Regions from separate parts of the Ammoniphilus sp. CFH 90114 genome, predicted to be linked through region 2. Evidence: riboswitches for the same ligand, from Rfam matches in the RefSeq annotation. Region 2 holds a riboswitch; the other holds the start of a gene.
What was found. Region 2 has a riboswitch for cyclic di-GMP ahead of EIZ39_RS04575 (protoglobin domain-containing protein). Riboswitches for the same ligand answer to the same signal wherever they lie in the genome.
Positions count from the first base shown of each region.

Region 1: it holds a riboswitch for cyclic di-GMP, as region 2 does, so the genes downstream of both, EIZ39_RS05255 (Flp family type IVb pilin) here and EIZ39_RS04575 (protoglobin domain-containing protein) in region 2, are expected to answer to the same signal.

Region 1 covers NZ_SDLI01000002.1:116,517-124,497, reverse strand. The annotation lists gene EIZ39_RS05275 (CpaE/TadZ family protein) at 1-277, opposite strand, end outside; gene cpaB (Flp pilus assembly protein CpaB) at 279-845, opposite strand; gene EIZ39_RS05265 (pilus assembly protein TadG-related protein) at 870-1,781, opposite strand; gene EIZ39_RS05260 (TadE/TadG family type IV pilus assembly protein) at 1,783-2,163, opposite strand; gene EIZ39_RS05255 (Flp family type IVb pilin) at 2,335-2,526, opposite strand; cyclic di-GMP riboswitch class I at 2,611-2,696, opposite strand; gene EIZ39_RS05250 (DUF192 domain-containing protein) at 2,919-3,263, shown strand; gene EIZ39_RS05245 (hypothetical protein) at 3,426-3,632, shown strand; gene thrS (threonine--tRNA ligase) at 3,724-5,652, opposite strand; gene EIZ39_RS05235 (bifunctional folylpolyglutamate synthase/dihydrofolate synthase) at 5,808-7,088, shown strand; gene zwf (glucose-6-phosphate dehydrogenase) at 7,144-7,981, shown strand, end outside.
Region 2 covers NZ_SDLI01000001.1:865,389-873,369, reverse strand. The annotation lists gene EIZ39_RS04595 (PAS domain S-box protein) at 1-256, opposite strand, end outside; gene EIZ39_RS26415 (hypothetical protein) at 442-594, shown strand; gene EIZ39_RS04590 (DUF2243 domain-containing protein) at 696-1,163, shown strand; gene EIZ39_RS04585 (hypothetical protein) at 1,147-1,593, shown strand; gene EIZ39_RS04580 (DUF3231 family protein) at 1,677-2,684, opposite strand; gene EIZ39_RS04575 (protoglobin domain-containing protein) at 2,776-4,713, opposite strand; cyclic di-GMP riboswitch class II at 4,761-4,844, opposite strand; gene EIZ39_RS04570 (DUF2306 domain-containing protein) at 4,993-5,688, opposite strand; gene EIZ39_RS04565 (alcohol dehydrogenase catalytic domain-containing protein) at 5,752-6,888, opposite strand; gene EIZ39_RS04560 (electron transport protein) at 6,885-7,981, opposite strand, start outside.

The DNA.
Region 1 (7,981 bases), on a different contig from region 2:
CTTTCATGGCGCGTTTCAGATCTAATTTATCTTTCGGAACAAGGAGAATAATAAATAATAGGGGATGATAGATGGAAAGCTGCTTGCATACTTCATAAATATCATAGTGAGCTCCCTCGTGGAGGAAGAGTATGGTTTCCTCCGAAGGAGAAATAGCTGTGGAAAGGGAGTCGACGTTCGAATACCACTGTAAGGTATCCCCCATATGTCTTACAACAGAGGAAACAGAAGGGAGTAGAGATGGATGTTCTGATAAGCCAAACCATTTTAAACTCATCTTATTTTCTCTCCCCTTCCACTAGCTCTTCAAATTTTTGGAGAATCGGTGCAGCCGTTGATGAGTCCTCAGGATGGCGGAGCATAAGATGAAGAGCTAATCCGGTTTGGGTAGCTAATCCTAGGGAAACACCTTCTTCAGGGGAGACTTCCAGCGTAACCGTTTGATACTCCTTCACTTGCTCCTTGTGAACACTCCACGCTACGGCGTTCCCAGCTCTCAAGACCTTCACGTTCTCTAGAAGGAGGAATGCTTTAGAAAGTGCCTCTTTGTTTGGCGGAGTCACAAGGATTACATCAACCATACTACCAGGAACGAGAAAGCCGGATACTCCTTTTACCTCATCTACACTTATCGAGACGGCACGCTTGCCAGGTTGAATTTCTACTTCTAAGGAAGTATTAATCTTTGCTTCCGGCTCGGCCACAGGAAGTTCTTCTCCTTGTGGGGCTTCTACCACAGGTGTCATTGTCTCGGTAGGTGCAGGCGGCAATAGAAGGAGATACAGACTTCCTGAAGCCAACATCCCAAAGATTACAGCCCATATCCAAATGGTTTTTGTTTTCATCCGTCTCTCTCCTGATGCTCTAGTTTACTCTACCAATTTGTATCCATAGGCCCCATAGGATGAACCCGCTGAGACTATTGGACCAGATATCGTCTTTTCTATAAATCGACCGACTACTTCCGCCCCTTGATTGTTATCACTAACCGATTCAATAAAAAAGAAGGCAAAACCAACCACACGAACCTGTTTAATTTGGTTTTGCTGCGTTACCACAGGCTGATAAACAGGGATAAGCCCTATTCTTGGACAATTCACTGGATAATCCGTGTAAGTAGCCCCTGGATAAGGACAAGAGGAGATCCGATGCTCAATGGCTCGTTTGGTAGGATTGGCAATCTGTCCAGTCTCCGTGTTCAGAACATCATAAACGCTAAGCTCTCCGTCAAACCCTTGCTGTAAATCTCTCTCGTAGTTACTAGCTCCTGAACCTGTAAGCGCTAGAGCGCCAAAGTTTCCTGTATCTGCTGTTCCCACTTTTAACTTGGCCTGCTGTCCAAAGGTTAAAGGGGTCCCCGCATTAACTCCAAGGGGGATGGCCCCCACCCCTGCACCGATTGGACCGAACTTAATTTTGGCTGTAGCATGGATCGTGTTGTCCGAAAAACCTAATACCTTCGAAAAAGTTGCAAGCACTTCTTTCGACGATCCTCCTGCTAGGGACATGTCAGTACGGTCAAAAGTTAAGGTTAAGTCAGACGCTTCTACCCCATTTCCTTGAGCAACATGTTCTGCAGCACGCTGGCCCAGATCCGGTCTACTGGGATAATCCATCGCTCCAGCTAAAACAGCGGAATCGACAGCCTTTTGAAGTCTTGATTTTTCAAGATAAATCACGCCTATATCTAACACTAATGCAGTCATGCCTAATAATAACGTCATCACCATCGCCACGATGATGACAACCGTACCTTTTTCTGAACGCAGTAAGTTCATCATGTTATTCCACCCTCATCACTGTTTTCGTTGTGATCGTATAGGGACTTTGAAAAACCGTTTTAGTTATGGGTGAAATAAAATCAATAGGATAGGATATCGTCACTGTAGCGTATACTCCACGTGTTCGGTTTGCTTGAGCTGGTGTAACGGAAAAAGAAAGTTTAGATGACTGTAAACCGGGAGTTCCACTAAGGATCATCTGGCTAACTTCTGCATCCGTCTTTCCCACGCTTGCGGCCCGTGCAGCTTCACGTCCCGCATGATCAAGCATTAAATTGGTATGAAGAACGAGTCCAAAATCAAGGATGCCAATAAGGAGAATAAGCAAGATCGGTAAGCATAATGCCAACTCCACAGTAGACTGCCCCTTATTGGATCGCATTACCTTACACCCCAGGCGTACACAGCAGGTATGCGTCGTTCTTTGATATCCTTCCACACTGAAATGACCAGTGCAATGATTATGATTAGGTCGGTCATAAGACATCGACTCCTTGATGATAGAAGAGAACCCCGCGGGGGCGGGGTGGTTGCAATAATTAAAAATAGTTTTTTATGGTGTTGGTGTTGTTGTTGTCGGGCTAACTTGTCCTGCAATGTTAGCGAATGCGTCAGTTATAGCCGTACCTAATGGACTAGCAGTAATTAAAGCTAGTATCCCAACAATAACCCCCAAAATTAACGCATACTCCGTCATACCCTGACCTTTTTCCTCTTTGAACAAACGTGTTAGATGTTTCAACATAATGTCTCCTCCTCTAATTGTTGTGGAACAACCCTTAAAGTCCCGAAGGAGATGGCATCTACTTATGTAAAGTAGGCTTACATCTTCGGCAACTGGCTGGCCTAGCCATTCGTGCTTTAGCCCCTTTAGTTTTGCGTCCTTGAGTTTCCTCAAGTTTGCCCTTTCGGTTGTTTATGTCTCTATCTTAGTGGGAAATACGGCTATTTATAATCCGACAAAGTTCCTGTTATTTTTACAATGTTTGACATTGGAATTCCAACTATTTACCTAGATGGTAAATTAGATATATGATTCCAGTTCTATTTCTCTCGAAAGTCTGACAGAATTATGAACTTGTGCTTTATCTTATTTTCCATTATGGTAGAAAAAATTAGAATCTGGATGTGATGAAAGTGAAGATTCAATCTTTTCACTATACCAAGCGAAATACGGAACAAAATTTAACAATAGAACTCGAAACAGCTTTTACTTTTGCTAGGAGATTTTTCGGGCTAATGGGAAGGGGAACAATCCAGCGTGGAATATTATTCAATAGAACCAAACAAGTACATATGTTTTTCATGCGGTTCCCTATCGATGTTTACTTTCTAAACCAAGAAGGTGTAGTTATTCGGATAGTAAAAGACTTAAGACCTTGGCGGATCAGCCCCTATGTGAAGGAAGCTTATTATGTCATTGAATTACAGGTAGGGCATCCATATCTCCTAGAGATCGGGGATGTTTTTCAAGTAAGTTGAGGATGGATATTTGCAAAAATACTTTATTTATTTGCAACCTCTTATATTTTATTTGCAATCTGTTCACACCCATAAAACCCCCTCTACTTCAAGAGCTGTTTTTTGACGTTTTTATATATATAATGTGACTTAAATAAGAACTTTTACAGGAGGAAAGAATGGATGCATAAAATCGCCTTATCCATTATTGCTGGCTTCATTCTCATCTATCTTCAGTCACTAATGGTCATGAAGTTGAATGGTTATTCGTCCATTGAGTTTAATAATCTCTCTATATTATTCTCCTTATGGGCCGTGAACGTGATTATGGTATATAGTTTATTATTCAATTTAAAGAAACCAATACTCGAATCGGAAAATCAAGCTTAGCTACCGACTTTCTTCCGTTCTTCCAAAACCAGTAGACAACCATAACAAAACAGCCCCCGCTATTATCACGCGAGGGCTGTTTCCATTATCCTTACTTCTTCTCTGCAATTTCCTCGATTAGTTGTTGGACAAAGTCATGAAGTGCCATCGTACCTAGGTCACCCTGATCTCTCTTACGCACAGCCACTTGTCCATTTTCTGCTTCAGCTTTCCCGATTACTGCCATATATGGCATCTTCTCTAGCTGAGCTTGTCTAATCTTATATCCAATTTTCTCGTTACGATTATCGAGTTCTACACGGATGCCAACTCGCTTCAACTTTTGTACGACTTCTTCCGCATATCCGGCTAAATCGTTGCTAATGGTTAAGACCTTCACTTGAGTTGGAGATATCCAAAGCGGGAACTTGCCTTCGTAAACTTCAATCAAGTAAGCCGTTAGACGTTCCATTGTAGAAAGAATACCACGGTGAATAACAACTGGACGATGTGGTTTGTCATCATCTCCAATGTACTCAAGCTGGAATCTCTCTGGAAGTAAGAAGTCTAATTGAGCTGTTGATAGCGTTTCGTCTTTACCAATGGCTGTCTTTACCATAACGTCAAGCTTCGGGCCGTAGAAAGCTGCTTCCCCTTCTACTTCCTTATACGGCAGACCAAGGTTATCCATCGCATTCTTCAGCATAGATTGAGCCATTTCCCATAGTTCGTCATTTTGGACGTACTTTTCCTTATCCTCTGGATCACGATATGACAAACGGAACCAGTAATCCGTGATATTCAAATCCTTATAAGCTTGTTGGATTAATTGAACAACACGACTGAATTCCTCTTGAATTTGATCTGGACGACAGAAGATATGGGCATCATTGAGTGTCATAGCGCGAACACGCTGTAAACCGGAAACGGCACCAGACGCTTCATAGCGGTGCATCGTACCAAGCTCGGCAATTCGGATAGGCAAGTCGCGATAGCTATGCTTCTCCGATTTATACACCATCATATGGTGCGGACAGTTCATCGGACGTAGAACGAACATTTCGTTGTCCATTTCCATTGGCGGGAACATATCTTCTTGGTAATGCTCCCAGTGACCGGACGTCTTATACAAGTCAACATTCGCAATAACTGGAGTATAGACGTGATCATAACCGAGACTTTCTTCTAAATCTACAATATATCGCTCAAGCGTGCGGCGGATCTTCGCTCCATTAGGCAACCATAATGGCAATCCAGGACCGATCTCCGGAGTTGCTGAGAAGATCTTCATTTCTTTACCGATTCGACGATGATCGCGACGACGTGCTTGCTCTAAGCGATCAAGATACTCGGCTAATTGCTCCTTTTTCGGCCAAGCTGTACCATAGATTCGGGTGAGAGAATCATTCTTTGCATCCCCACGCCAGTAAGCAGCTGACAACGACATAAGCTTAAATACTTTGAGGTATCCAGTCGATGGAACATGCGGTCCACGGCATAAGTCCGTAAAATCCCCCTGTGTATAAAGCGTTAATGTTGTCTCCTCGGGTAAATCATTAATGATTTCGACCTTGTACTTATCCTCGCGTTCTTGGAAGTATTGGAGAGCCTCATTGCGAGAAATTTCTTTTCTTTCAATCTTCAAATTCTCTTTTATGATACTTTGCATTTCTTTCTCAATCTGATCAAACTCCTCAGAAGAGAAGGTTCTCCCAGACATATCATAATAGAACCCGTCTTCGATCACAGGACCGATTGCTAGCTTAACTCCTGGCCAGAGTCGCTGAATCGCTTGAGCCATTAAGTGTGCCGTTGAATGTCGAAGAACTTCAAGTCCTTCTGCATCCTCTGCTGTAAACAACTGTATATGACAGTCTTCTGTAATCGGAGTTGTCAATTCAACCAACGTTCCATTGATACTTCCCACTACAGATTCCTTTTTTAACTTGGAAGAAATCTGGCCTGCTAGGTCACGCAAATTAATGCCAGCCTCGACCTCGCGCACACTGCCGTCCTTCAGTTCAATCTTTACCATAGACATGCTTGTACACCTCTTTTTTCTCTTTTCATCATTATTTCATAATACCGGAAAAAACAAGTAAAAGCTACCTTCACTTCAAAGACAAATACATTGGTAAGCTCTTCTTTTTAAGCTATAATATTACTTGCTCAAATAAGTTGCCGGAGGCATCTCAAATGACTGCAGAGGAACTACTAAGGGAATTAGCGAGTAAACGTCTTTTTGCAAGTCCGGAAGAGAAAAGAAGACTCGTTGCTACATTAGCTGAAAAAACAGGGCTTCTTCCTTACTCGATTCCCCTAATCCTGATTACGGGAACCTGTGGGAAAGGATCTACCACTTTATTTCTATCCTCCATTCTAGAGTCTCATGGGTTTCGAGTAGGTTTAATACAGAGTCCCCATTTATCTTCCTTTAATGAAAGGATTCAGATCAATAGAAAAGCAATGTCTGAGAGAGTCATTTTAGGCAAAATAAATGAACTTCTACCTTCCTTCCTCGAATCTGTAGAACCAACGGAGAGCCATTCGTTAGGTGCCTTAAACTATAATCAGGTTTTTCTTATGACAGGACTTCACCTTTTCTTACAAGAGAAACTAGACTTTGTCTTAGTGGAGACGGGAATAGGCGGCTACAATGATCCGAGTTCTTTTTTTACTCCCATTGTATCGATCATTACGAATGTCTTTAAAGATCATGAAGCGGTTCTCGGGCATTCGTTTGAACAGATCGCGTATGACAAATCCGGCGTCATAAAAGATCATGTTCCCGTTATTACAGGGACAAGCGTTCCCGAAGCCTTAGAAGTGTTAAAAGTGGAAGCACAAAAGAAAAAGGCTCCACTGTACTGCTTAGGTGAGGATTTCTCCACCGAAAAAGAAAACTATATGGAAAAAGGGCTAATACTCCCCTATCAACTTCGTGTTGCAGGAGAGTTTCAATGGAGCAACTCCGCCTTAGCCATTAAATGCAGTCTTCTTCTACACGAGATGGGGTTTCCTCTTAAACAAGATAAAATAATGGAAGCACTTCTTCATACTCAGCTGCCTGGACGGTTTCAAATTGTCAAAGAGTCTCCGCTTACCGTCATAGACGGGGCGCATAACGAAGAGGAGATCAGACGTTTTTGTGAAACTGTTCGCAAATTTGGATGTGAGACTCATTATTTTATTCTGGGTTTTTCACAAGATAAGAGGATCGAAGACATGATGCAAAATTTTGAAGGAATAAGGGCCGTCTTTTTATTTGCTCCACACAGCAATATAATTAGACTAAAGGATCCACAAGAATTAGCCGATTATTGTCACAGAAACCAAATGCATGCCCTTACTTTTCCGACTCTTGAACAAGCGTATGCTTATGCCTTGTCAAAGGCCACAATCTCGGACGGAATATTCTTCACTGGATCAATGTTTATGGCTGGAGATGCCATTCAATTGCTCCCAAGTGATTTATAAAATCGGTCCATAATAGGAAAGATAACCATTAAGATTCATTGTTACGGAGGAATATATGCAACAATCACCTATTGATCCATCTTCCATCATCTTATTTGGAGCCACCGGAGACCTCGCAAAGAGGAAATTATATCCAGCTCTCTACAGTCTCTATCGACGTGGAATGCTGCCTGAGAAATTCAGCGTGATCGGTGTTGCCAGAAAAGACTGGACAAACGAGATGTTCCGCGAACATGTATGGCAATCCCTGAAGCAATTTGGTCGGTATAAAGAAGATCAAGAAGAAACCTGGGAGCAATTTTCCAAGCATCTCGATTACGTTAGTGTTGATCTCCAGAATTCCGAAAGCTACGCCAAATTAAGAGTGTCCTTAACGGAAGCCGAAGCTAGATTTATGATACCAGGCAACCGAGTCTTTTACTTAGCGATCTCTCCTGAGTTATTCGGTACCGTCTCCTTTAATCTAAAGGACAGCAACCTCTTAGAAACGGACGGATGGAAGCGACTTGTGATAGAAAAGCCTTTTGGCCAGGACTATCGCTCAGCAAACGAACTGAATGATAAGATTCGATCCGTGTTCCGTGAAGAAGAAATCTACAGGATTGACCATTACCTTGGAAAAGAAATGATTCAAAATATTGAAGTCATTCGATTTGCCAATTCTTTCTTTGAACCATTATGGAACAATAATTACATTGCCAATGTCCAAATTACCTCGAGTGAGACCGTAGGGGTGGAAGAGCGAGGAGGATACTACGAAAAGTCTGGCGCTTTACGAGACATGGTACAAAACCACATGCTTCAAATGGTTACGATGATCGCGATGGAGCCGCCCAGCCGCCTTGAAACAGAAGCCATCCGTGATGAAAAAGTAAAAGTACTTCGTTCTCTTC
Region 2 (7,981 bases):
CGTTAGTCTCAATCATATCGGTCGTAAAAAACTCCTGTAAGTTCGGAGCATACCCTAGCTTTAGACGGTTATCACTTTCATTCATGAGCAGAACCGAACAATACACTCTTCTATTTAAATGCTCTTCTATGTTAAGGGTAATAGCCTCTAGTATTTCAGTAACAGAACGACCCTGAACAATCATTCCAACAGTTGACTGGTACAGATGCAATAAAAATTTTAATTGTAGATGAAGAGCGGGACTTGACTTTTTCATAAGACCTCCTTCAGGCAAACCATAAAACGAATTAAATTCTATTTTAGGCAATAAGAGTAGGATTAAAAAGACCTTCGACAAAATATTACAAAAAATTATTTACAGCATAAAACTAACCCCTTCACCAAATAATGTAATAGGGAAGGCGTCAGCCCAACTATCATTCATGAAAGGGAGGAAGCATTATGCCCACTCGAAACAGAAAAGAAATGGCTCCAAAACGAATTCGTGGAGAGAGCAATTTAGAAGAGCGCATGGAAGAGATGATGGATGCAGCAGGAGTCGCAGAAGAGATATCTAATCAAACCATGAACAGTGAAATGCGGGATAAGACCTAAGAGGAAGCACATTGTGCTTTCCTTTTTTTATATAAACAGAATATTCCCTTCCATAGTGGAGAATACTATTCTAATATCAATAATGTAAAAGGAGAAAACTGATGAGTATTCACTCTAAGAGAAAGCTAATTCATATTGGTAGTTTTATTCTTGGCTTTGGATTTCTAGGAGCATTAGACGGCATTATCTTTCATCAACTTCTTCAATGGCACAGTGTCATCATGGAAACGGATCGTCAGGGACAAATTGTAAGTGACGGGGTATTTCACTTTGCCGTTACGATCGCCCTTGTTGCAGGAGGAGTTCTATTATGGCTAGGAGACAATCCTACTGACCATGCAAGAGGTATAAAACTTGTGATCGGTGGATTTTTAATTGGAGGAGGCACATTTAATTTGGTGGAAGGGATCATTAACCATCATATCCTTCAGATCCACCGTGTTAAACCAGGTGATCCCCATGCCCTAGCCTATGATTTGGCCTTTCTAGCAAGTGGAATCCTACTTATTCTTATCGGTAGAGTGATTAAACGACAAGGAAAAGGAAAGAGAGATGTACAGATTAATTAGCTTTTTTATAATTTCAACCTTTGTTTCAGTTATGCTCTACCTTCATACGCAGTATGGTCACCACACGGTCAGTCACCCTAATCATTCTCATTCCACCCTTTCTATTCCTAGTGGACATCCAATCCCTTCCCTCGATGGTTGGGTTCGGCAAGATTTGTCAGGATCTTGGTTACTTCATGTGTCGCCAAAGAATTTTGTCTTTACCCCAGAAGAAACAGGGGAGGAGAAGGTGAATTATAATAAAGGACATGCTCACCTTTACATTAATGGGGAAAAAGTAAATCGGATTTATGGAAACTACTATAATTTAGATTACTTAGACCCCGGAACCTATCATATTAAAGTTCGATTGCATGCGAATAATCACGCTATACTCACAGTCAATGGACAAGAGATCGGGTTCAGTCAGGAGTTAATCGTATTAGAATAACGGAGTCGGTCTAGCTTTGAGAACACCATCTTTACCCCTATCGATAATAAAGATGGTGTTCTCCCTTCAAGAGCTTCTCCACTCTAAACGCCAGCCAAGGCATTGCGATCATCTGCTTGAGGCGGCTGTTCCATCCATTCGTTGTCGATCATCATCTGTGCTCCTTCACCAGCATATAGGCCGATCTCGGCCATAAGTCTCCCATACGCGGCGACAACATCCTTTCGTGCACTTATTGCCAGTGAAGCTCCATAGTCAGCCATACCAACAGAAATGACTTGGGCTACATGTGCCATCATTAATCGATCTGAAAAAGGTGAAACCGTAGAATTCGTTACGGTATCATCCCAAGTCATCGGAACTTTTAGCTCACTGTTGTTTAAAAATTCACCCAAGATACCAATATGCTTACTTGCCAAATCTCTGCCTTCCACCATAAATTCCCTTACCTTATTCGACTTCGCTACTTGACTAAACCCCATGACCAGAGCTTTGCCCAGCGCATTCGTTTGGATATTGGCATAAAGATGACTTACTTCTATTGCCAACAAGGGTCTGTGTTCCTTTCCCATTAAATCCCCTAGAAAGGTCTGTCTCTTTACAAATTCCGTCTTTGATGGTATCGAAATAAATGGAGCTCGTACATATAAACCTTTATGCAGCAAGAGGTTCGTTGCTTGATTGTCTAGTTCCGTGGCATCCTTTAGCCATTCGTTGTATATATTTCGAATATCCTCACGAGCAGCCAACCCTAATGACATTCCATAAGCCGTTAATCCGATTCGAGCCATTTGTTTTATGTAATGTAAATAGAAGGAATCTCCGAACAATGCAGGGGCCTTGTGATTTATGTCTTGGTCTGTATAGCCTATAGGAATGGGGTGATTTTCCTTCTCAAATATTTCCGTAATTTTTGTAATATGCTTCTCGGATATTTCCAATGAGAACTCGATCAGTGGTTTAATTTGCATATCTTTTACCGTCTCTTGAAAATGCTTTAACATACAAATGGCTATCGCATCATTCATATAATTTGTCCATAAATTAGATATCTCTGATGAAGTCAACCTAATGTTATGATTAGAATCCATCCCTAACCCTCCAAGTACGCAATATATCTTTTAGTATTCTAAATAACCTTACATTTTATTCCAATTCGATCTTGACATAAAAAAAAAGACACTATCTAAGTGTCTGCCCAACTTCATATTCCGATTTCTGAATGGATACGAATTCTTCCCACATATTCATAAACAGATCAATTAAATGGGGATCAAATTGAACTCCCCTACCTTCCCATAATATATCTCTCACCTTTTCTACTGGGAAAGCCGGTTTATACGCACGTTTAGATAACAAAGCATCAAATACATCCACAATGGCGACAATTCTACCTTCCAGAGGAATGGCTTCCCCAGCCAAGGATTTGGGATAACCCTTCCCATTCCACCACTCATGATGGGTTTCTGCTATTCGAGCAGCCATCTGCAACACGGGCAGTTCTAGATTGGATAGAATCTGATGACCTATCTCAGCATGAGTTTTCATTGATTCTCGCTCTTCGCTCGTTAACGAGCCTGGTTTACTGAGGATAGAGTCAGGGATTCCAATTTTTCCAATGTCATGGAAGGGGGCTGCCGTCCGGATATGTGAAATAAATGTTTCATCACACCCTACGAGACGTGCCAATTCCGCAGATAGTCGGCCAATTCGAAAAACATGCTCTCCTGTATCTGCATCCTTATATTCTGCAAGGTGTAAAAGCTGCTCAATCGTTTCAAAAATGACCTTGCCCTCTTGTGTGCTATCCTGCATGGTTAACAAGGCACGAGATAAACCAAAGATTTTAGTTTGAGGAATATGTCTTATCTTATAAAACTGGTCAACTCCATTTTTATCCCAGACAAATAACGTTCCATCTCGATCTCCTGATACGATCGGGCAATCGGGGCAGCGAAAATGACGCCCGCGAAGTAATTCATAGCATCTTTTTCCCCTATAATCGACATTCGTCGTTCCATCTCGTTTAGCAATCATTTGTTTGATACGTTCATCCAACCAAGTAATCTTACCAAAATCGGACATATCAATTTCGTAAGCATAGATTCCAAGTACATTTAGATCACGGAAAAATAGATATGGTGTGTAAACCTCTTGCAAAACAGCCAAGGTGTAATTTACCAAATGATTCAGAGCGGTAAAAAAACGGATGAGTTTAGGCTCAGGCATACGATCTCTCACTAGAACATCACTAACCGCTTGCACCAAGCAGTCTCCAACTACCGAGTAGAAATATTGATCTACCCTGCCTTCTATAACAAGACTGCTCCAATCACGTAACGTTCGGTAAAACTCATCAGATGCCACATATATCCGATCTTGAAAAAACTGAATTAACATTTTTTCCATTGTAAGAGTAGTTTCTTCCTCTTCGGTAGGCACTTCTAACAAAGATGGGTGTTGATGGAGGCGTTGTTGATATAATTGCCTAAATTTCTTTGAAATGCTGGAGGATTGGAATGTCACCATACCCCCATATTCATTTAGTACCTCTATATCTTCATTTGTAAAGCCTACAAGATATCGAATGCGTTCCATCTCATAATGTAAGGGATTCGCAGCTCGATCCACTTCTTGCTGATTATAAGATCCTAGTATAATCTGTATATCAAAATTAAAAATGGAGTGGATGGCTTGTATCAGACTCGCCTCTTCTTCAGGTATCTCTCTATGTATAATAGATATTAGAATCTCCATATACCGATTGTAAGTGGCAACATACCAAGTAAGACCGAGCCCTATGCGGGCATGAACTTGCCCAACTCGATACCGGTCCTCAATATACTTATCATCAATATAGCCAGCCATAGAATCCATTAGGTATTTTTTTTGTGCACTCTTCAAACGACTTAGTGTACTGTGTTGATCAATTATCGTTCTAAAACTGGGTTCTTGATAGATCTCGTCATAGAGCTTATCAACGATTTCTTCAATATATGGCATAATAGTTGATTGATGCCGTGCCAAAATTAAAAGTTGTTCCTCAGTCAACCCCATATAATGAATCTGTTTTAAATGATCTTTGTTTTGAACTTGAATTCGAGTTTTCGTCTGTAACATGGTAACCTCCTGAGAACCAATCAGCATCAAGTAAATAAAAAAAACCGACCTATAATGGTCGGTTGCACTACTAGCTCCTAATCTTCCAAGTGCCCATATACAGAAGACTCCTCATTGCTTACATAACGATCGTATGGAATTTGCTTTCTAATATCATTTTACATGATTCACACTTCGAGGAAAAGTGTTATTTATATCGATTCCAATTTACACTGTTTACAACGTGGGAATGATACTTACTTATTAACGGGAAAAGGAACCTGTGTCGACTTATTCCTATCACCCCGATACGACAGCCTTCTTCTTATTATATTTCTTCTCATAATGTTTGCTAAATCCAATAATAAGCGGCGTCATGATCATGGAAGGAAGAAACCAGAGCAAAGGACTGACCGATTCTATATCTAGCAATCTAGGTGCTCCGAACACTGTAAAGGCAGTCACCGTAGCAATACAACAGCTTAACATCCCAATGATATGTTCGATGATCCAACGCATCTTCTTCATCGGTGTGATGATCCAATAATAGAGCTGCGTTGCTCCAAGAAAGACTCCGATTAGAGGAAACCACTGAAGTAAGGGAAATCCCAGTCGAAAGCCATAAATACTTATTCCTACCCCTGAGATCAGGAGTAAGGATGACAAGAGTAGGTCTACCCACTCACGATGTTTCCCTTGATGCTTTTTAAATCGTAGAACACGGACCCCATACCAAGCTGTTCCCCCACTTAAGATGGAGATAAAAACCAAGAACCATGAGAAAGCTATGGTATCTAAGTCACTTTGAGGGGATAGGATCCGATAGACCCCCATGTACAAGGCCGAGACCGAAACTGTAGCCATTGATGCGACATACACCCACCCTACTCGATTATGAACCTTGCCTCCTTTTTTCGTCAGGATCGGCACCCAGAAAATCGATAGAGCAAGAAATCCTGCAGCGATATGAAGCCACCGAAAAAAATCCATAAACATAATAAGCCTTGTTTCTCCTTTAAATTTTTCTTTCATTGTACCCCAATGTTTTCCAGCCAGCAATCACGGTTTTAATATCACTTTAATACATCCCTCTTTCTTGTGCGCAAATATATCGTAAGCTCTCTCCGCTTCCTTAAGACCGAGCTGATGAGTAATAATATCGTTAGCCACCAATTTCTTCTCGCGTAGCATCCGATAGAGTGGGGGAATAAGGTGGGTTGCCGGATTCAACCCCATTTTTAAAGTAATATTTCTTGAAAATAAGTCTCCAAGCGGAAATCCCTGATAACGGATACCATAGATTCCTGTCAGTTGGATCGTCCCTCCCTTTCGTACGACTTGGGAAGCCATCCTTATCGCCCCCATAGCTCCTCCTTGAAGCATAAGAGCAGTCTGCACTAGCTCAAGAGGTGTGAATACCCCATTCATCCCTACACAATCAATGACCACATCCGCTCCACCACGCGTTTCTTCTTTAAGCAATAGACCTAAATCATCCACTTCTTTAAAATTAAAAGCTTCTACTTTATTCGTTCGTTGAGCATGTTCTAACCGATAAGGAACGTGATCGATTGCTATCACTCTTTCTGCTCCCAGAAGCCAAGCCAACTTCTGCGTAAGCAGTCCGATTGGCCCGCTGCCTAATACAATCACCGTGTCTCCTGGTTTAACTCCAGCATGAAGGACGCTCCAGTAAGCTGTAGGAAGAGCATCTGTCAGTAAGAGAAGCTCTTCATCTGCTATCTCATTATCCTGTGGAATGAGAAAGGACGTATAATTGGCAAAAGGAACACGAAGTAACTCCGCTTGGCCACCATCATAATCTCCGAACAATCTAGAGCAACCAAAGGCAGACCCTACCTCTGCTTCTCGATTTGACACGTCACACTGAGATTCTAAACCCTCCTGACAGAAAGAGCACTGCCCACAAGCGATGCAGTATGGAATGACGACTTTATCTCCTTTCTTGAGATGGTGTACTCCAGCTCCCAGATCCTCAACAATACCGATTGTCTCATGACCAAGTATAAAGCCCTTTTCCATGCTTGGAATCATACCGTAATAGAAATGAAGATCAGAGCCGCAAATTGAACTGTGAGTTACTCTGATAATCATATCATCCTGGGCCTGAATCACAGGATCTTGAACATGTGTAATCCCTACATTCATGATTCCTTGATAGGTTAATGCTTTCATTTCGCTTTCTCCCCCGGGTCGTGGATGGAAAACAGATACATGATTAATGCATCCTGTTCCCTCGATGTAAAACCAGCTTGATCATCAACCCAGTAACTATGCCCTTCCCCTGTCACGTGGGCTAAATCCTTTGCCTGCCGATTAGCTTGAATGACCCGTCTTCGCAATTCACGATCAATCATCGCTCTCATACTATTGAAAGGATCGGGTTGAACCCCCCGGTGGAGAGTAAGGGATGCTCCGACTTCTTTCTCCAGATCTTTCCCCACAGAAACCCCTCCATCATGAAGATAGGGAACTGACCAGTACAGACCAAGTAAGCTTGGCACTTTATACCCCCCATTTGTTTTATCGTGTGCCCAAGCCAGTTTCAATTGGTCTCGCTGATCTTCTGTAATTGTTATTGGGACAGATTGTGCACTATCAGGAATTGGTACGGGTGTATTCTTGCTCCACATAGACGGCTCTGCAAAGAATCTTTCCGTTAGCTGAAACCCTCTTGCCCTGCTTGCTTCCGTCCCTACCTCCTTAACAGGAATTATTCGGTTATTCGTAAGATAATCACCCGCATGACAGGTTACACACCCTGCACGAATAAACACTTCTTTTCCTATTTCAACTGTTTGGTTATCCACTTCTATCTCGGGCTTAGGCACTCTATTTGTATTCATCCAAGCTGACATCGCATTGACCTGCTCCCAAGCCTTATAGCGTGCAGATCCTTGAAAATGACCTACGCTAGATATATAGGAAATCTTAGGATAAAATGGGGCCCTGATCAATTCATTCACCCCCGTCACACCTGGAGTTGGATCAATTTTAGCTAAGAACTCGCTCGGTTTTTCTTGCAGACTCGGCTCATAACGGTATTTAGATGTCGCAGCATTTTGTAGTACTGTTCCAAGATAAACTTCTTTATCAATGCCAAGAACAGGTTTACTGATTTCTGTTTGAGAAAGGCCATCCGTATTCTGCGCATGAGCGTTGTTAATGGCAGCACTCAATCCTTGATAGGGACCAATGAGACCTTGCCCGCTCCAGCCATAAGGGTGATCACCAAGGGTAAAGCTATCAGGAATTTGCACAGGATTGT